Regions from separate parts of the Erwinia sp. E602 genome, predicted to be linked through region 3. Evidence: predicted binding sites of a transcription regulator. Region 3 holds the regulator's gene; each other region holds the start of a gene.
What was found. Region 3 encodes CRP, which controls carbon source genes, mostly activating them, when cyclic AMP is high. Its sites were predicted from a motif close to ATGTGANNNNNNTCACAT; they were not measured.

Region 1 (7,058 bases), 120 kb from region 3:
CCTGACCGGCGTCTATGAACTGGTGCTGGTGGCGGCGACCGACGGCACGCTGGCAACGGATGTTCGCCCGCTGGTGCGCCTGTCGGTCAGCGTACAGGTCGACGATAACGGCAAACGCGAGCGCGGCAGCAGCGGCGGCGGCGGCCGTTCCGGCTACGAATTCTTCCTCGCCGACGAAAATGGCGAAGTGCGTGCCGAAGCCTGGGCGCGCGAAGCGGTGCGTATGGCGCTGGTTAATCTGAGCGCGGTAGCGGCCCCGGCCGGGGCGATTCCGGTGGTGCTCGGTGCCGGCTGGCCGGGCGTACTGCTGCATGAAGCGGTTGGCCACGGCCTGGAAGGCGACTTCAACCGTCGCGGCACCTCGGTGTTCAGCGGTCAGCTTGGTCAGCAGGTGGCGTCGGAGCTGTGTACGGTGGTTGACGACGGTACCATTGAAGGCCTGCGCGGCTCGCTGGCGGTGGATGATGAAGGCGTGCCGGGCCAGTACAACGTGCTGATTGAGAAGGGCATCCTGAAAGGCTATATGCAGGACAAGCTTAATGCCCGCCTGATGGGCGTGGCGCCGACCGGCAACGGCCGTCGCGAATCCTACGCTCACCTGCCGATGCCGCGTATGACCAATACCTATATGCTGGCCGGTAAGTCGACGCCGCAGGAGATTATCGAAAGCGTGGAGTACGGCCTGTACGCGCCGAACTTCGGCGGTGGGCAGGTGGATATCACCTCCGGCAAGTTTGTCTTCTCGACCTCGGAAGCCTATCTGATCGAAAACGGTAAGGTGACCAAACCGGTTAAGGGGGCGACCCTGATCGGCTCCGGCATTGAGGCGATGCAGCAGATTTCGATGGTCGGTAACGACCTGGCGCTGGATAAGGGCGTTGGCGTCTGTGGTAAAGAGGGGCAGAGCCTGCCGGTGGGCGTGGGCCAGCCGACGCTGAAGCTGGATAAAATTACCGTCGGCGGCACCGAGTAACCTCCCCGGTTGCTGATAATAAAGATTGCCCTCACCCCTGAGGGCAATCCTGTTCTGTTTTCCCCCGCCGTCAGGGCTGACGAAACTCCTGATATATCTCCGCCACCTTATCGAAGTAGTCGGTCAGGTAGTTGATACACACCTGCACCTTCAGCGGCAGCTTGTCTTTCTGGGTGTAGACCGCATACACCGGTCGCGGTACCGACTGATAGTGGGCAAACAGGATCTCCACCTCACCGCTATTAATCTCATCGATGATCCACATCAGCGGCACGTAGGCGATGCCGGTACCGGCCTTCAGCCAGCGGATCAGCGTCTGTGAATCGTTGGTGGCAAAGCGTCCGCGCGGCGACAGGCGGGTGGTGGTGCCCTGCGGGGAGGTCAGCTCAAAGTCGTTATCCGGCCGAACGCTGTATTCCAGCCACGAGAAGTGGCCGATACCGGCCGGATTTTCCGGCGTGCCGTGCTGCGCGAGATAGCTCTTTGCCGCGCAGACCACCATCGGCATCGATCCGACGCGCTTGGAAAACAGGCTGGAGTCCTGCAGCGCACCCACGCGCAACACCAGATCCAGCCCGTCGGCGATCAGATCGGGGGCCGGAATGCCGGTCACCAGATTAACCGTCAGGCCCGGGTGCTCTTTCAGCATCTCGGCGGTCATCGTGGCCAGCACGTTTTGCGCCATGGTGGAGGAGCTGCCGATACGCAGCGTGCCGATCGGCGTATTGTTAAAGGCGTAGAGCTGTTCGTGCACCTGCTGGGCTTCCGACAGCATCCGCCGGCAGCCCTGAAAATAGATCTTGCCGGCTTCCGTCAGCCCCAGGCTGCGGGTGCTGCGGTTGAGCAGCTTGACCTGCAGCTCGTCTTCCAGCCTGGCCACAATCTGACTGACCGCCGATACGCTCATCTGCAGCTGCTGCGACGCGGCGGTAAACGATCCCAGCTCTACCACGCGGGTAAACACCGACATGCCCTTCAGTCTTTCCATTATTAATCCTGGCTTAAAAGTGATTTAGATCACATTGGGTAGAAAAGATATAGTCAAGCGCGTTACTATAGCACCGCCGGGCCATCGTTCCGACGTTCTACTCCCTTTAATACTGGCACGCTGGATAGGCTATTATTCAGTAAACGCCGGTCTCGCGTCTGTACGTTCATTCACCGTATGAACATAATTTGTCTGCATGGCTTCGCCGATGCCAGAAAGGGAGCGGGTTGATGGTGCCTCAGGCCCGGTATGGTATCGACAAGGATAAGAGATGAGTGTGCTTCCGGTTATTGTGGTGTTTGGGCTGTCTTTTCCGCCCATCTTCTTTGAAATTATTGTGTCACTGATGCTGTTCTGGTTGGTGCGTCGGCTGATCACGCCTACCGGTCTGTACGATCTGGTGTGGCATCCCGCCCTGTTTAATACGGCGCTCTACTGCTGCCTGTTTTATCTTGTCTCCCGTTTGTTCGTCTGAGGTCATTGTGAAAGCGCTAACAAGAAAAATATCCCGTTTCGCCATTACGCTGCTGCTGGTGGTGGTGGCCGTCGTGCTGATTTTCCGCGTCTGGGTGTTCTACACCGAATCCCCGTGGACGCGTGATGCCAAATTCTCCGCTGACGTGGTGGCGATTGCCCCGGACGTCAGTGGCCTGATCACCGATGTGCGCGTGCGCGACAACCAGCTGGTGCAGAAAGACCAGGTGCTGTTCACCATCGACCAGCCGCGTTATCAGAAGGCGCTGGAAGAGGCTGAAGCCGATGTTGCCTACTACCAGGCGCTGCTGAGTGAAAAACGCCGCGAAGCGTCGCGCCGTAACCAGCTCGGCACCTCGGCGATGTCGCGTGAGGCGATTGACCAGGCGAACAGCGATTTCCAGACCACCGAGCACCAGCTGGCCAAAGCGGTAGCCACCCGCGATCTGGCGAAGCTCGATCTGGAGCGCACGGTGATCAAAGCGCCGTCGGCGGGCTGGGTAACCAACCTCAACGTCTATACCGGCGAGTTCATTACCCGCGGGTCGACGTCGGTGGCGCTGGTAAAACAGGGCTCGTTCTACGTGCTGGCGTACCTGGAAGAGACCAAGCTTGACGGTATCCGTCCCGGCTATCGCGTTGAGATCACCCCGCTGGGCAGCAACCAGCTGCTGCGCGGCACGGTGGACAGCGTTGCCGCCGGGGTGACCAACAGCAGCAGCACCGTTGACAGCAAAGGCATGGCCACCATTGACTCGAACCTCGAGTGGGTGCGCCTGGCGCAGCGCGTGCCGGTGCGGATCCACCTCGATCGGCAGCCGGGGAATCTGTTCCCTTCCGGCACCACGGCCACCGTGGTGGTAACCGGGCCCGCCGACCGTAAAGCCGAGCCGCTGTCGCCGTTTATGCAGCTGATGCATCGCCTGCGCGAGTTTGGCTGAGGCCGGGGGCACCATGCAGTGGTATCGTCTGCGTTTTCCGATCAAGCTTACCTTCGCCATCGTGATGGCGCTGTTTGTCGGCTTTGAATTCAATCTTGAAACCCCGCGCTGGGCGGTGATGACCGCCGCTATCGTGGCGGGCGGCACCGGCTTTGCCGCCGGTGGCGATCCCTTCTCCGGCGCGCTGCGCCACCGCGGCATGCTGCGCATTATCGGCACCTTTATCGGCTGTATCGCCGCGCTGACCATTATGATTGCCACCATTCGTGCCCCGGCGTTAATGCTGATGCTGTGCTGCCTGTGGGCCGGAGTGTGCGTGTGGATCTCTTCGCTGATCAAGGTGGAGAACTCCTATGCGCTGGGGCTGGCCGGCTATACGGCGCTGATTATTGTGGTCAGCGTAGATGCCAACGGCTCACTGTTGCTGGCACCGCAGTTTGCCGTTGAGCGCTGTAGCGAGATCATCATCGGCATCGTCTGCGCCATTCTCGCCGACCTGCTGTTTTCGCCGCGCTCGATCAAGCTGGATATTGACCGCGAAGCGGAGTCGCTGCTGGTGGATCACTACCAGCTAATGCAGCTGTGCGTAGCGCACGGCGATAAAGACGAGGTGGACAAAGCCTGGGCCGGGCTGGTGCGGCGCACCACCGCGCTGAAGGGCATGCGTACGCATCTGATGATGGAGTCCGGGCGCTGGCACAAGGTGGAGCGGCGGATGACGGTGATGAACAGCCTGTCGCTGACGCTGATTACCCAAGCCTGCGAAACCTTCCTGATCCAGAACTCGCGGCCGGAATACGTGCCGCCGCAGTTTCAGCTGTTCTTTGAAAAGCCGGTCACCAGCGTGGCTGACGTGCATAAGCGGATGAAGATCCTGCGCCGGGTGATTACCGTCAGCGGCAGCAGAAATACCCCGGCCACGCTGACCAGCTGGGTCGGCGCCGCCAGCCGTTATCTGCTGCTGCTGAAGGGGATCCAGACCAACAGCCGCATCAGCCGCATTGAGGAAGAGGTGCTGGACGCCGAACCGGTGGTGAAGATGCGTTCGGCGGAAAGCCGTCACGCGCTGCTTAACGGCGTGCGTACCTTTGTTGCCACCGGGGTGGGATCGCTGTTCTGGCTGTGGACCGGCTGGACCTCGGGCAGCGGGGCAATGGTGATGCTGGCGGTGATCACCGCGCTGGCGATGCGTATGCCGAACCCGGTGATGATGGCGAAAGATTTTGTCTACGGCATGATCGTGGCGATCCCGCTGGGATCGCTCTACTACATGGTGATCATGCCGGCCACCCAGCAGAGCCTGCTGCTGCTGCTGATCGCGCTGGGGGTGATGGCGTTTATCGCCGGGCTGCTGATCCAGCGCCGGCAGATCGGCACGCTGGGTGCACTGGTCGGCACCATCAACATCCTGACGCTGGATAATCCGATGAAATTTGAGGTCAGCGTGTTTATGGACGGCGCGCTGGGCCAGGCGATTGGTGCGATAGTGGCGCTGCTGGTGCTGCTGCTGATCCGCGACAGCTCGAAGGCCCGGGTGGCCCGTACCCTGCTGAACCGCTTTATGTACGCGGCGGTGGCGGCGATGACGACCAACACCGCGCGACGCAAAGAGAACCATCTGCCCGCGCTCTATCAGCAACTGTTTATGCTGCTGAATCTCTATCCCGGTGATATCGATAAGTTCCGCCTCGCACTGACGCTGATCATCGGTCATCAGCGGCTGCGCGATGCGGAGATCCCGATCAATGCCGATCTGTCGGCGTTTCATAAGCAAATGCGTCACACGGCGGACCGGGTGATCTCCGCCAGCAGCGACACCAAACGTCGCCACTACTTTACCCGGCTGCTGTCAGAGTTCGATATCTATCAGCAGAAGCTGGTCGAATATCAGGCTCCGCTCAGCGTCACCGAACCGGTCGCCCGGCTGGCGGCGATGCTGAAGAAATACCAGAACACCCTAATCAAGATTTAAATCCCACCGGCAGCTCACGCTGCCGGCTTTCCTTCCTGGCATGGCGTCTTCTCTCTGCTACCTGGCTGAAATCCCCCATCATCGCGGCTGAAAGCTGCCGGCTTACCTGATCGAAGTGGCTGGGATCAGAGCAGGAGCAGGCAATCTGTCGCGAGGCCCACGGGGGTTACGCCTGACTTAGCACACAGGGGAAGCGGCGCGACGGCAGGCATGTGGTCGTAACAGGCGTTGTCAGAGATCGGGCGCGTAGCTGAGGGAGGAAGGATAATGTCAGGGGAAGACGCCGTGGGGCTTGCAGACAAAAGCGCAGCGGGAACAAACGCTGCGCTTTGATGATTGGGGACGGCGGGCCAAAAAGGGCCCCGACAAGCGGGGCCAAAGGGTTCGTCTTAGTGGGCCATCGTTCGACGGCCCGGTGACGAGGAATTACTTATACAGCTCGGCAGTGACGTGGTAGTTGTCCTGCAGGCGTGCTTCAATCACACGGAAAGCAGAAGCGCCCTGTTTGTCCGCCTTCTCAGACAGCTGCTGACGGATATCGGTCGGTACGCCGTTGACGCCGCTAACGGTAATGGTGCCCGCAGATTGCAGATTCTGTACCTGCTCGCTGGTAACCAGCTGCGCGGCAGACGCGCCGAAAGCAACGGTAGAGAGCAGGCCGAGCACGGCGATGGTTGTTTTGATTTTCATTGTTCATTTCCTCAATAAGCTCAATGTTCAACAACCTGCGGGATTTCACATCTTAACCAGGTCGTCGATGTCACGGTCGGGCACGGAGGTGCCCGCGTCATTATTTATTTGTACAGTTCAGCGGTGGCGTGATAGTTGCCGTTGTTATAGGCCTCAATCACCCGGTAGGCGCTGGCACCCTGCTGGTCCGCTTTTTCCGACAGCTGCTGACGGATATCGGTCGGTGCGCCGTCAATACCGCTAACGCTTACGGTGCCAACCGGCTGCAGGTTCTGGCTGGCAACCTGTTCGCTGGTGACCAGGCTGGCCGCGCTGGCACCGAAGGAGAGAACAGAAGCAAGACCTAATGCAGCAATGGTAAAGGTAGTTTTCATAATAGTGACTCCATAAAAGGGTGATGCGATAACCGAAAGGGCTAAAAAGCGTTTATTATTCTTGGGGTTATCGTACTGATTTTGTTGATGATCGTTTGGCCGGGCTTATTTATACAGTTCGGCGGTGGCGTGCCAGTTGCCGTTGTTGTAGGCCTCTACCACGCGGTAGGCGCTGGCGCCTTGCGCATCGGCTTTGGTGTTCAGCGCCTGACGGATATCCATCGGTGAGCCGCCCACGCCGCTGACGCTAATCACGCCAACAGACTGCAGATTTTTTGCCTGATCGGTGTTAACCGATTCTGCGGCAAAAGCACCGAATGACAGGGCAGAAAGCAGGCCAAAGGTGGCAACAGTAGTTTTAACGTTCATGATATTTTTCCTCGTCAATTTTATTATCTTTGCTTGTTAGTGTGATTTGCATCACGGAAACAAGTATAGATCTAATAACGCGAAATATTAATAGCATGCTAATAATTTTTTGTTGGGGTTATTGGTTTCGGATAGGTTTTTTTATAACCGGTTGTTATAAGCAATGCCTTAAATTTAACCACCATCAAAAAAATATGATAAAAATCAAACTGATATGTCAAATTAACTATTTGTGCTGTTATTTGTGGTAGATCACATTACTACTGGCGTGATTGTG
Region 2 (7,058 bases), 790 kb from region 3:
GGAAGACGCAGAGCGTCGTCATTGGCCAGAGAAGCAGCCGGATGGACTGCTTAAGGAAATCGTCGGGAACTTGCCACGACTCAGTGTCACGATCTGCCCGTTAACCCGTGAGCGTTAATCCGCAGGGTGGGTCAGGTGGCCTAACTCTGGCCGTGCGGAGTAACAATGTCAACACAGTGTAAAGCGCTTTTATTCACTTTTTGATCACATTCAAGATTCTGAAAAACAAGTGAATAATTATCCTTATGCATTTTAACTGCATATTTTTTGCATAAAAATGCTTTCCCTATACCTGAGAAAATTCTAACTATTTATTCACCGATAGCGAAAAAGTCAGGTGGAAAAATTTTCCCCGCCGATGGCGGCGGCGACAGCGATATTCACGCCGGACCAGAGGGGTATGGCGGAAGATAGTGATGGCTGTGAGCGCCTGAGGCCGGATAAATCACTTTATTACCCGGCACAATTCGCGCAGCAAAACGCAACGCTGGCTCTCAACCTCACCCCCCGGTACACTCTTTGCGCATAACTTCAGTTCCAGGGAGCGGCAGCGCGACGATGCAACACTCTACAGTCCTTCAACAGCTGAGCGACGTGGTTGGTTCAGGCCAGCTGATCACCGATAGCTACAAGAAAGCGTATTACTGCAAAGGCTTCCGCGTTGGCCACGGCGACGCGCTGGCCGTGGCGGTGCCGCAAACCCTGCTGCAGCTGTGGCAGGTGCTGCAGGTCTGCCAGCAGAACGACACCATTATTCTGATGCAGGCGTCCAACACCGGCGTCACCGGTGGCTCCACGCCGCACGGCGATGACTATGACCGGCCGGTGATCGTCGTCAGCACCCGGCAGATTAAGGGGGTGCAGGTGATCGATAATGCACGGCAGGCGATCGCCTTCCCCGGCAGCACCCTGACCGAACTGGAAGCGGCGCTGAAGCCTCACCATAAAGAGCCGCACTCGGTGATTGGTTCCTCCTGTATCGGCGCGTCGGTGGTCGGCGGCATCTGCAATAACTCCGGCGGTTCGCTGCTGCAGCGTGGCCCGGCGTTTACCGAAAAATCACTGTTTGCTCGCATTAACGACGCGGGTGAGCTGCAGCTGATTAATCACCTGGGGATCGATCTTGGCGAGACGCCGGAGGCGATGCTCGCCAATCTGCAGGCCGGCAGCTATACCACCGGCAGCGCGCCGGACTGGGCGGGGAAGATCTGGGCCGATGACTATGCGTCTGTGATCAAAGATGTTGATGCGGTAACCCCGACGCGCTTTAACGGTAATCCTCAGTACCTGCACGACAGCGCGGGCTGCGCCGGTAAGGTGATCGTCTTCGCCGTTCGCCTCGCCACCTTTGACGCCAGCGAGCAGGAGGATACATTCTACCTCGGCACCAACGATGAGCAGGTGCTGCTGGCGCTGCGCCGTTACCTGATTGAGAACATGGAGCAGCTGCCGGTTCAGGCCGAATATATCCACCGCAACGCCTTCCGCCTGACCCTGCGTTACGCGCGGCATATGCTGCTGTCTATCCGGCGGCTGGGCCCGGCGGCGCTGCCTGGGCTGATGGCGAAGAAGGCCCGCTGGGATGCGTGGGTGAAAAAGCTCAACCTGTTGCCGCAGAACACCATTGATAAGCTGATCCAGCTGGGCAACCGCATTACCCCCTCCGGCATTGCGCCGCGGCTGCTCTCCTGGCACCGTCGCTATGAGCATCACCTGATGATTAAGGTGGCGCACAGTGAGGTGGCGCAAATGCACCGGCTGCTGACCGTCTTTTTCAGCGGGCACAACGGCGAGTGGTTCCACTGCGATGAGACGGAACAGCGTGACGCGTTCCTGGTGCGCTTTGGCGTCGGCGCCTGCACGGTGTTTTACTGCGATGCCTACGGCATTAACACCGACCAGCGGCTGATCGCCTTTGACGTGGCGCTGCGCCGTAACGACACGCAGTGGCGTATCGAGCTGCCCGCCGAGCTACAGGCACAGGTGCTTGAGGAGTCCTGCTGCGGCCACTTCTTCTGCCTGGTCAACCATCAGGACTATATTCTGCAACCCGGTGTGGACGGCGCGCAGTTTAAACAGGCGGTGCTGGCGTATCTTGACCAGCGCGGGGCGAAGTATCCGGCCGAACATAATATTGGCCATCTTTATCAGGCCTCGGAAGAGCATCAGCACCACTTCCATCAGCTTGATCCCACCAACAGCTGTAACCCCGGCATCGGTAAAACCAGTAAGAACAAGCACTGGGCCTGACGCTGCCGCGTCAGCCGTTCCGCGCCGCAGGTAACCCTGGGTTGCCTGCGGCCGCGGCCTGCATAAACCTGCAATAAAAAATAGTGGCAAAAGCGGGGCAACGGGGGCGTTGCAGGCTGGATTCGCTGCGTAATTTCAATACAATCACTGGCAGCCAGGAGGCTGACGGCAGAGTGAGGGAGCGAAAGGGGTGGCAAAGGTTATTCGGGATGGTTTGCATGAAAAAGTGGTGGCTGATGCTGCTGGCATCAACAATGGCCTTCCAGACGCTGGCGGCAGAGCATAACGCCGACCCGCAGGGGACCAGCCTGGCTTTTTACAACTGGTATCTGACGGCGTTAAGCCATGAAGAGAGCCCGATTGATGAGCACGACCCGCTGTTAAAAGAGTACGTTACCGAACGGTTGCTGAAAAAAATCACGCTGCTGATCAAAAGCCCGCAGGGGATGGATGACGACTACTTCTTACAGGATCAGGATTACAGCGACGGCTGGGTCAATAACGTCAGCGTAAGTGATTTTACCCTCAACGGTAATCAGGCCAGCGGCGAGGTGGTGCTGGGTCGCGATCCGGCCGATCGGCAACAGCTGCTGGTGACGCTGACCCACGACCGCGACGGCTGGAAAATTGATGACGTGCAGCTGGAATCTCCCACCCGTTAACGCAACGGGTGCGCAGAAGAATGATTAGCACCGCGCGTGCTTTCAGCGGCGCTGGTGATTATCTGGCCGGTTAACATTAAGCATTGATAACGTGTCTTTTTACGTCCGGCTGGAGGGTGCCAGCCGTCGGGCAACGTCAATGATTTTCACAGTGACAGGAATAGTGGTAAACGCTGCGGCTGATATCCAGCAGGCGACAGCTGTGGCGGGTGCCAATCTGGTAAGTTTCCTGCAGGAAATTAACCGCCTGGCGTTTATCGCCGGTGCTGAAAAAGTTCTTCACCACGCCCTGGAGCATCTCTTTGTCGCCCGCCAGCTGCTGCAGTTCACGGCTCAGGCTCTGCAGCGCTTCCTCTAATTCTCTGATTTTCCTTCCCTGTTCCGAATCCAGCCCGGCATACTTTTTCTTCCAGCTGTAGAAGGTCGCTTCAGAGATGCCCAGCGAGTCACAAATGTCTTTCGTCCGGGACCCGTTTTCCGATGCTTTAATAGCGCTGGTGATTTGTTCTTCGGTATAACGTGACTTTCTCATTAATGCGATTACCTTGCTTAATTATGCCGGAGTGATAATAATTTATTTATATATCTTAACTGTATCGGGATATTAACCTGGTATAAATGTAAGTGCGATTCTAATAATCGACATTGCATGTGAAACAGACCGGATTCACAAAATAATGAGATTTTTTCCTGCTGTTTAAAACACGCGGCCTTGCCGAATTAAACGGCGTTTAAACACGAAAAAAGGCTGGCTGATACCATCCGCCATCTTCGGGGCAACCGCGCACTCCTCCCTGCGTTGGGTGAGTCAGGGTAACGGCCGGAAAATGCCTGAGCGTATTCATCGCGGATCGGCTAATCCACTCTACGCGCTATTATCTGTGGTTTATAACAGGGGAGATTCAGGACGAAATCAGATCGTCAGCGGGGAAGACGCGCCGGGGCCGCCGAATGCTGGCAGGTTGTGCAGCACCCGATGCGGCCCGTCAGGCATCAGGCTCAGGGCAGCGGCCACTCGGGTGGCGTGCGGCTCATCACGTCAACAAACACCTCTTTGGTGATGTGCCAGAAGTTGTGCAGGTTTTCCATGCTCAGCGTGATGCCCAGCAGGCCGGTGACGAACCAGCACGACATGCCGATACCGATACCGGTGAAAACAAACGCCATCGCGTTGCGGCTGGCCTGGCGACACTTCACGTTGAAGGTGCTGGCCAGAAACATCATCACTGCGCTTAACAGCTCCCACCTCATCAGCAGCACGCTGGCGGTAATCGTACCCATTCTTAACACTCCGCAATAACAGACCTGACAGGAAAAAGTGCCACCAGCTGGCGGAGGAGAGCAGCCAGGAGGGCTCTTTCCGATCGAATACGAGGGTAAAGTGTGATGGCGGTCACATTGTACCATCTGGATTATTTTTTTGAACAATTTTTAGCTTGCAAATGACCATTTTTTCACCGACTCGTGCTTGAGGACGATCGGCAACAGGGGCGCGAAATAATAACATCATGGTACGAATATGATATTGAATGTTTACAGGCGAAAGTCATTAATGAAATTAAATTTCCGCTGACCGCAGGTGATTTTTTGCCATCACGAAGAATGGACGCTGTCATGACAGTTTTATATTTTCTGTTAAAGGTATGGCAGGCTAATTTATTGCTGCGAAACTTCAGCGAGAGAGTGTTTCACTTTGTACAAGTTTTTCCGGCAGGGCTAAGTTCCATTCTCAAGCTATCGCCTCTCAGGATAAAACCATATATTTTAATTTAAACATCTGATTATTATTGTTTTTATTTTATTTATTTGCTCTCTAATCGTCAAGTTTTGTATGATTTAAGATGAATCCTAGCATGGTAAAAGTTGTACGGTTAACCAACCCCGTGTAGGATTTTTTTCAGAGTTGAAATATCGGTATCGTTTTTTCATTATTGCCAGATATAAAATTAGAGCTATGAACTAATCGTGTGTCAATAAAATAATTCTCCAATGGACTGGGTTAAATAAATGGCTTCACCGCTGATTTTCACCGTGCGCAGCCGGCTGCCGCGATTAATCGACCTGTTACTCACGCCGCTGGCGTGGTGCGGATTTGTCTGGTTGTTTGTCACCGGATTGCTGCATATCCTGCGCGCAACACCTTACGGCGGCCCGCGGCCGCTGAGCTCGGGGATGAATACCCTGACGCTCTGTTTTGCTATCGCGCTGTTTAACGCCCGGGTGCCGACCGGCTGGGCCAGGTACAACCCGCTGCGCTTTCGCACCGAGCGCCGCCGTCCGGGTCTGGATCCGGACGAAGTGGCGGAGAGCTTTGCCATCAGTGAAAGCGACGTCAGCGTGTTAAGCAGCAACGACCTGCTGCGGGTCACCCACGATCGCCAGGGACGTATTACCGGGGTGGAAGCCCTGCGGGGCCGCCGTTAAACGGCGCGGCAACTGAGGAACCTATGATGAAAAATCGTCGCGCCGGGAGCGCATTTTCACCGGGCGTCCCGACCATTCGTAAACAGGTTCAGCGTATGCATCTGCTGATGGTCGGCGTGGCGCTGCTGTTTGGCAGCGTCTCGCTGCTGGCGATGAGAATGTCGCAGCCGCAGCGGGGGGAAACCGCCCCCGATGCGATCTGGCTGGTGCTGCTGCTGCTGAGCGCCATGCTGCTGGTGGTGGCGCTGCTGGCCTGGTTCCTGTCGCGCCGGCTGCATGCGGAGCTGGAGAGCTGGCAGCAGAAGCTTTCAAGCGAAAACGCCTCGCTGGCGCACAAGGCGCTGCACGACCCGCTCACCGGCCTGCCGAACCGGGCCGCCTTCGAACACCAGCTGGCCTCGCTGTGGCAGGAGCCCCGGTGTCGCGAGCGGATGGTGGTACTGTTCATCGACGGCGATCGCTTTAAGCAGATTAACGATCGGTACGGCCATGCGGCGGGGGACTGGGTGCTGAAGGAGACCGGCCGGCGGCTGCGCGCGCGGCTGCGGCGTGACGACCTGGTGGCGCGGATGGGCGGCGATGAGTTTGCGGTACTGCTGGCGACCGTTGAGCGGCCGGATCAGGTGGCGCGGGTGGCGCAGGATATTATCACCGCGATGGCGCAGCCGATGGTGCTGCAGGACGGCACCCGGGTGGTGCAGTCGTTGAGCATCGGCGCGGCGCGGGGGAAAGATCACAGCAGCGTGCAGGCGCTGATGGCGCAGGCCGACGCGGCGATGTATCACGTTAAAGCGTCAGGCGGCGGCTGGTATCTGTCACCCTCCTGCTGCATGACGGGCGTCGTGCTACCTCAGGTGGTCACCTCGCGGCAGGCTTAATTACGCGCCGGGCTGTTTTTCTCGGCGATACGCTGGGCAAAACCGCCCGCCGGATAGTCACTGCAGTCAAAGCTCCAGCTGCTGCGTGCCAGCGCCTGGCGGCGCATATGGTGACGATAGGCGGTGGGCGTCTGCATAAACTGGCGGCGGAACACGCGGGAAAAGGTCTGCTGCGAGTCGTAGCCGTACTGCATGGCGATATCAAATACCGGCCGCTGGGTCTGACGCAGCGCTTCTGCTGCCAGGGTCAGGCGGCGCTCACGAATATAATTCCCCAGCGTCTGTTTGGTGACGGCGCGGAACATCCGCTGCAGGTGCCATTTCGAATACCCCGATTTTGCGGCTACTTCATCAATCGACAGCGTCTTATCCAGATTGCTGTCGATCCAGTCGGTCAGGGTGCTGATGATGTCGTCATGCATACAGGTTTCTCCCGGTTTTCTGCGCCATGCTGGCGGATAAAAAAGTAAAGAGGTCCGTTGCCCCTCGCGGTATCAATGGTGGCTGAGTATAATTCCTCAAGTTAACTTGAGGTAAAGGGCTAAATGAAAAAAACTCGTACCACGCCGAACAAGCGCGAACTGACTCCCGGCGACGTGGCGCAGCGCTGCGGCGTGGCGGTCTCCGCGCTGCATTTCTATGAAAGTAAAGGCTTAATCAGCAGCCACCGCAATGCCGGCAACCAGCGGCGCTATCACCGTGACGTACTGCGCCGGGTGGCGGTAATCAAGATCGCCCAGCGTATCGGCATCCCGCTGGCGACCATCGGCGACAGCCTGATGCAGTACCCGGCGGACAAACGCATGTCGCCAAAAGAGTGGGCGGTGCTGTCCCAGCAGTGGCG
Region 3 (7,058 bases):
TGCGTTGAATATCAGCTGACGCAGCACGGCGGGCATGTCGGATTTGTAGGTGGAACCCTGCGTCAGCCACAGATGTGGCTGGAGCAGCGCATTCCACAGTGGCTTACCCCCTGGCTGGAGCAACGATGATTATTCCCTGGCGCGATCTTAACCCTGAAACCCTTGATAGCCTGCTGGAAGCCTTTGTGCTGCGCGAAGGTACCGACTATGGCGAGCAGGAGCGCACGCTGGCCGAGAAGGTGGACGACGTGCGGCGCCAGCTGGTCAGCGGCGAGGTAGTGCTGATGTGGTCTGAACTGCATGAAACCGTCAATATCATGCCGCGCGGCCAGTTCAGGGAGTGACGATAACGCGCTGGCCGGGCCCGGCGGCGCACGCAGCCCTGGTGACTTTACCGCGCCAAACGTGATACCAATGCAGCCTCGGTTCGAAGTTTAAGGGAGTTGTCCGTCATGTCAGCCAAACATCCGGTTATCGCCGTCACCGGCTCCAGCGGGGCAGGAACCACCACCACCAGCCTGGCGTTCAGGAAAATATTCCAGCAGCTTAATCTGCGCGCGGCCGAGGTGGAAGGCGACAGTTTTCACCGTTTTACCCGCCCGGAGATGGATATGGCCATCCGTAAGGCACGTGACATGGGGAAACACGTCAGCTATTTCGGGCCGGAGGCTAACGATTTCGGCCTGCTGGAGCAGACCTTCGCCGGGTATGGCCGCAGCGGTAAGGGCCAGTCACGCAAGTATCTGCACACCTATGATGAAGCGGTGCCGTGGAACCAGGTGCCGGGCACCTTCACCCCGTGGCAGCCGCTGCCGGAACCGACCGACGTGCTGTTCTATGAGGGGCTGCACGGCGGCGTGGTAACGCCACAGCACAGCGTGGCAGACCACGTTGACTTGCTGGTGGGCGTGGTGCCGATCGTCAACCTCGAATGGATCCAGAAGCTGGTACGTGACACCAGCGAGCGCGGCCACTCGCGCGAGGCGGTGATGGATTCGGTGGTGCGCTCGATGGAGGACTACATCAACTTTATTACGCCACAGTTCTCGCGCACCCACCTCAACTTCCAGCGGGTGCCGACGGTGGATACCTCCAACCCCTTCGCCGCCCGCGGCATTCCCTCGCTCGACGAGAGTTTTGTGGTGATCCATTTCCAGGGTCTGGAGGATATCGACTTCCCGTATCTGCTCGCCATGCTGCAGGGCTCCTTTATCTCGCATATGAAAACCCTGGTCGTGCCCGGCGGTAAGATGGGCCTGGCGATGGAGCTGATCATGGCACCGCTGGTGCAACGGCTGATCGAAGGTAAAAAAATCGTCTGAGCCCGCCGGTCGGACGGTGGCCGTCAGCTGCGCCCGTCCATCAGCAGCCGCTGGATAAACCCGATATGCAGCTTCACGCCCAGCGGCAGCACCGCCTCATCAAGGCGGAAGTGGGGGTTATGCAGATTCCAGCAGGCCCCGATTGCCTCGTTACCCGAACCGACAAACAGGAAGCAGCCGGGCACCACCTGCTGGTAGGCCGAAAAGTCTTCACAGCCGAACATCGGGTGCGGCAGAATTTTCAACGCCTGCTCGCCCAGCTGGGCTCGGACATTCTCTGCGGCGATCTGGCAGGCGTCGCGGTGGTTAACGCCGGTGACGTAGCCGCGCGTCCAGTTCAGCTGGTAGCTGCCGCCAGAGGCCCGGGTCAGGCCCTCCAGCATCTGCTCCATCATCTTAGGGATCTCTTCGCGCGCCTCGCGGCTGAGCGTGCGCAGCGTACCCCTGAGGTGCGCGCTGTCCGGGATCACGTTGTAGCCACCGTCGGCAAGAAAGCTGGCCACGGTCAGCACCGCGCGGTCGTTCGGGTTCAGCCGCCGCGACACCACCTGCTGCAGCGCGTGCACCACCCCCGCCCCCATCACGATCGGATCGCAGCTTTTATCCGGCATCGCCGCGTGCGCGCCGGTGCCCTGCAGGATCAGATCAAAGTTGTCGCTGGCGGCGCTGAACACCCCTTCGGTAAAACCGACGGTGCCGGTGGGAAAACCGGGCATCACGTGCAGGCCGAAGATCGTCTGTACGTCCCGCATCGCCCCCAGTTCCACCAGCTCCTGCGCTCCGCCGGGCGGTACCTCCTCGGCATGCTGGAAAACGAAGCGCACGCGTCCGGCAATCTGCGAGCGCAGCTGGCACAGCACTTTGGCCGCGCCCAACAGCATCGCGGTGTGCGCGTCGTGTCCGCAGGCGTGCATCACCCCCGGATGGCGTGAGGTAAACGGCTCATCGTTCAGCTCATGGATCGGCAGGGCGTCCATATCCGCGCGCAGCGCAATACACGGGCCGCTGCGCGCGCCGGTCAGCTCCGCCAGCACGCTGTTCGGCGTCAACCGCGTCAGGGCCAATGGCCCCATCTTCGCCAGCTCCGCGGCCACGTAGTCGGCCGTCTCCTGCTCGTAAAAGGAGAGATGGGGGTTAGCATGAATATGCCGCCGCCAGGCGACCACCTGCGGTGTGATATCCTCAATCAGTGAAGCAACTGCAGCGTTCATAGTGACTCCTGATGTTGCGGTGAGATAAGCGGCCGCCGGCTGCCGGGCAGCAGCGCCAGCCCGGCAATCACGATCGCGACCATCATAAACAGGAAGCTGGTGAAGTAGTCCCCTCCGCTGGCCGCGACCAGATACCCGATGACGATCGGGCCAATAAACCCACCGGCCACACCGCAGGCGTTAAGAAAGCCCACCGTGGTGCCCATAATGCGCGGTTCGAAACGTTTCAACGGCAGCGTAAAGGTAAAGACAAAGGTGCAGAAGGTGGCACCATTGGTGATCATCAGAATGACAATCGTCGCCAGCAGCGAGGTGGAAAAATAGATGCCGAGCAGGCCACAGGCCGCAACCAGCGCGGTGCAAAGGATCACCAGCGGCTCGCGACCGGAGCCATAGCGCCCCACCAGCCAGCCGCCGATAATCGACGACGCCCAGGCACCAATACCGCCGATAGAGATGATCTCACCGGTAACGGCCATCGACAGGCCATGCTCTTTGACCAGAAAACTGGGTAGCCAGGCCATCAGGCTGTAGGCGGGAAGATTGACGCAGACGTTAGCGATAATCAGCTGCCAGATGAGCGGATGACGGAACATCAGCCGCCAGCTACCCTGCGACGGGGCGGCCACCTCCTGTTGCTGCTGTCCGTGTTTTGGCAGTAGCACCAGCATCAGCAGCGCCACCAGCAGAAAAAGCGCGGCAAACACCATATACATCTGCTGCCAGCGCATCACCCGCAGCGCCCAGATTGCCAGCAGCGGCCCGATTACCATCGCCATTCCTGAGGAGGAGAGCAGTAGCGACTGTACAAAGGTACGATGCTGCAGATCGAAGGTCATGGTCACCGTTTTCGCGCTGGCGCTGGGATAACCGGAGTGACCGATGCCGGCCAGCATGCGAAACAGGATCAGCCAGCCAAGGCCCAGCCCCCACCAGCCAAACAGCAGGGCACATACGCCCACCAGCGCCAGCGACATCACCAGCATCGCCCGGTAGCCCAGCCGGTCGTTTAACCAGCCGGCGGGGATCTGAAACAGGGTGTAGGAGAAAAAAAATAAGCCCGGGATCAGGCCGACCTGCTGCGGGGTGAAGTTAAACTCTGCGCGTATCGGCAGAAGCGCAAAGCCCATCACGGTTTTATCGATATAAATCAGGGTATAGCCGGCAAATAACATCAGGATCATTCCCAGGCGTGCGCGTCTATCCATTGCTGTTTCTCCTAATTAACTGAAAAGGAATCAATCAATTACGTCCGTCAGTCTCTGTCCCGCGCTGTGAGCAACATCACAACGAAACAAGCACAATGATTTAACATGTCCACAACACCATCAGGGATTTACATCAGTCAGGTAAGATGAAATTTTCGTTGCCCTGATACGTTTCTGGCATCAGTGAAGGAGAACGGGATGCGCTATCTACCTAAAATGCAGCAGCTGCGGGTGTTTGAAGAAGTCGTGCGTCAGGGCAGTATCCGCTCGGCGGCCCGCACGCTGGCACAGTCACAGCCGGCCATCAGCCGGGCGCTGAAGGAACTGGAAAATACGCTGCAAACGGCGCTGTTTCTGCGCGGCCCTGGCGGGATCACCCTGACGCCCAGCGGCCAGCTGTTCGCGGTACGCAACCGCTTTATCCTGCAGGAGCTGCAGCGGGCGGGGGATGAAATCTACTCCGCCCAGCATCCTCAGCAGGGGCAGGTGGCGGTGGGAGTTTGCAGCCTGGTGGGCTCAACGATGCTGGCGGAGGTGGTCGAAAAATTTCGCCTGCGCCACCCGCAGGCCCGGCTAAGCGTCAAAGAGGGCCTGATGCGCAGCCTGCTGCCGCTGCTGAACAGCGGCGAGATCGACTTTGCCGCCGGGCCGGTTCCCGCCGATCTTAAGCAGGAGCGGCTGGTGATCACCCCGCTCTTTCAGGTGCCGCTGTGCGTGGTCGCCAGCAAAAATCATCCGGCGCGGCGGGCGCGGGCGTTAACCCAGCTGAGCGAGCAAAAATGGCTGCTGGCAGAAGATGAGAGCGCCACGCTGTCATCGTTAAATGATGAGCTGAAACGCTTTTTTCAGGCGCTGCCGCAGCCGGCATTGCGCACCAGTTCGTTACTGTCCGCCATCGAACTGGTCGAGCGTGCGGGATACCTGATGCTGTTACCGGAACCGGTGGTGAGCCGCTGGTCGCACAGCCTGGTGCAGCTGCCGATCGGCACGCTGCCCGCGCTGCGGTATGGCGCGGTCTGCTCCAGCCACTCGCCGCTGACCGCCAGCGCGCAGCAGCTGTTGAAAATACTTGAGAAAGCCAGCGGGCGTGACGCGTGGCGCTGTTCTACCGGCAAAAACAGCACGCCCTCCCTTTTCCCGCTATGCTGAAGCGATACAACACAAGACAGTTATGTAAAGCTGTGCTACAAACAAAGCTGTAATATTTACTGTCACCATCATGCACGGTAAAAACGGGCCCCCTACGCGAGCCATGCTCTGAACAGAGACCCGTATCATTTTCCCTCAGGGAAACGCTTGACTATTTCAACGCCTGGCAGGGAGAGCAGCCCCTGTTTTTGGGCTCGATGACAAAACAGAGGATAACAGCGAATGGTTCTCGGCAAACCGCAAACAGACCCGACTCTCGAATGGTTCCTGTCACATTGCCATATTCACAAATATCCATCCAAAAGCACGCTGATCCATCAGGGTGAAAAGGCAGAAACCCTCTACTACATCGTCAAAGGCGCGGTAGCGGTGCTGATCAAGGATGAAGAAGGCAAAGAGATGATCCTCTCCTACCTGAACCAGGGCGACTTTATTGGCGAACTGGGCCTGTTTGAAGAGGGGCAGGAGCGCAGCGCCTGGGTGCGCGCGAAAGCGGCCTGTGAAGTGGCTGAAATTTCCTACAAAAAATTCCGTCAGCTGATTCAGGTTAACCCGGATATTCTGATGCGTCTCTCCTCGCAGATGGCGCGTCGTCTGCAGGTGACGTCTGAAAAGGTCGGCAACCTCGCCTTCCTCGACGTCACCGGCCGTATTGCCCAGACCCTGCTCAATCTGGCCAAACAGCCCGATGCCATGACCCACCCGGATGGCATGCAGATCAAAATCACCCGTCAGGAGATCGGCCAGATCGTCGGCTGTTCCCGTGAAACCGTGGGCCGTATCCTGAAAATGCTGGAAGATCAGAATCTGATCTCCGCACACGGCAAAACCATTGTCGTTTACGGCACCCGTTAACCGATCTTAATCCTGCGGCGCGACAGGCTTCTGTCGCGCCTTTTTTATGGGTACGGTGCATGTGGCGTAGACTCATCTATCACCCTGAGGTCAACTACGCCCTGCGGCAAACGCTGGTGCTCTGTTTGCCGGTGGCGACTGGCTGGCTGTTCGGAGCCCTGCAACAGGGTCTGCTGTTCTCTTTAGTCCCCGCCTGCTGCAACAACGCCGGCCTTGATACCCTGCATAAACGCTTCTTTAAACGCCTGATCGTCGGCGGCTCGCTGTTTGCCGGCTGCAGTTTTCTGATCCAGTATGCCGGGGCACAGGGCGTGCCGCTGCCGCTGATCCTGCTGCTGATGACGATGGTGCTTGGCGTGCTGGGTGAAATCAGCCCGCTGCACGGCCGCCTGCTGCCCGCGTCGCTGATCGCCGCCATCTTTACCTTAAGCCTGGCAGGCCGGGTGCCTGTCTGGCAGCCGCCGCTGCTGTTTATCTGCGGCACCCTGTGGTACGGACTGTTTAACGGCTTCTGGTTCTGGCTGTGGAAAGAGCAGCCGCTGCGGGAAACCCTGAGCCTGCTTTACCGTGAACTGGCGGGTTACTGCGAAGCCAAATATACCCTGCTGACCCGCCTGACCGACCCCGATACCGCGCTGCCGCCGCTGCTGATTCGTCAGCAGAAGGCGGTCGACCTGATTAATACCTGCTATCAGCAGATGCATATGCTCTCCGCCGGCCGCGATCAGCACTACCGGCGGCTGACGCGCGCCTTTCAGGTGGCGCTGGATCTGCAGGAGCATATCGCCGTCAGCCTGCATCAGCCGCAGGAGGTGCAAAAGCTGGTCGAACAGAGCCATGCAGAGGCGGTGATCCGCTGGAACGCCCGGATTATTGCCGCGCGGCTGCGCACGCTGGCGGATGATATCCTCTACCATCGTTTGTCGGCGCGCTTTGGCATGGAAAAACAGCTACAGGCGCTGGAGAAGATCGCCCGCCAGCATCCTGACAATCCGGTCGGCAACTTCTGTTATTACCACTTCAGCCGTATCGCCCGCCTGCTGCGCACCCAGCAGCCGCTCTACCGCCGCGACCTGATGGCCGACCGCCAGCGCCGCCTGCCGCTGATCCCGGCGCTGAAAAGCTACCTGTCGCTGAAGTCCACCGCGCTGCGCACCGCCGCCCGTTATGCGGTGATGCTGACCTTTGCCAGTACGCTGGCGCTGTTCTTTAACCTGCCCAAACCTTACTGGGTGCTGATGACGGTGATGTTCGTTAGCCTCAACGGTTACAGCGCTACCCGGGTACGCATTCAACACCGTGCGCTGGGCACG

Region 1: the regulator CRP is predicted to act here: its motif matches at 1,979-1,996, upstream of aaeR (HTH-type transcriptional activator AaeR).
Region 2: the regulator CRP is predicted to act here: its motif matches at 4,294-4,311, upstream of GKQ23_RS21845 (YjcB family protein).

The regions. Positions count from the first base shown of each region.
Region 1 covers NZ_CP046582.1:470,217-477,274, forward strand. The annotation lists gene tldD (metalloprotease TldD) at 1-973, shown strand, start outside; gene aaeR (HTH-type transcriptional activator AaeR) at 1,044-1,961, opposite strand; gene aaeX (p-hydroxybenzoic acid efflux pump operon protein AaeX) at 2,233-2,436, shown strand; gene aaeA (p-hydroxybenzoic acid efflux pump subunit AaeA) at 2,444-3,376, shown strand; gene aaeB (p-hydroxybenzoic acid efflux pump subunit AaeB) at 3,390-5,348, shown strand; gene yhcN (peroxide/acid stress response protein YhcN) at 5,775-6,038, opposite strand; gene yhcN (peroxide/acid stress response protein YhcN) at 6,143-6,412, opposite strand; gene yhcN (peroxide/acid stress response protein YhcN) at 6,518-6,781, opposite strand.
Region 2 covers NZ_CP046582.1:4,405,975-4,413,032, reverse strand. The annotation lists gene dld (D-lactate dehydrogenase) at 559-2,250, shown strand; gene GKQ23_RS21855 (DUF3828 domain-containing protein) at 2,469-2,912, shown strand; gene GKQ23_RS21850 (transposase) at 3,049-3,444, opposite strand; gene GKQ23_RS21845 (YjcB family protein) at 3,912-4,193, opposite strand; gene pgaD (poly-beta-1,6-N-acetyl-D-glucosamine biosynthesis protein PgaD) at 4,920-5,336, shown strand; gene GKQ23_RS21835 (GGDEF domain-containing protein) at 5,360-6,214, shown strand; gene soxS (superoxide response transcriptional regulator SoxS) at 6,211-6,636, opposite strand; gene soxR (redox-sensitive transcriptional activator SoxR) at 6,760-7,058, shown strand, end outside.
Region 3 covers NZ_CP046582.1:352,467-359,524, reverse strand. The annotation lists gene GKQ23_RS02970 (hydrolase) at 1-129, shown strand, start outside; gene GKQ23_RS02965 (YheU family protein) at 126-344, shown strand; gene GKQ23_RS02960 (phosphoribulokinase) at 453-1,322, shown strand; gene GKQ23_RS02955 (amidohydrolase) at 1,346-2,533, opposite strand; gene GKQ23_RS02950 (MFS transporter) at 2,530-3,741, opposite strand; gene GKQ23_RS02945 (LysR substrate-binding domain-containing protein) at 3,940-4,890, shown strand; gene crp (cAMP-activated global transcriptional regulator CRP) at 5,113-5,745, shown strand; gene GKQ23_RS02935 (YccS/YhfK family putative transporter) at 5,805-7,058, shown strand, end outside.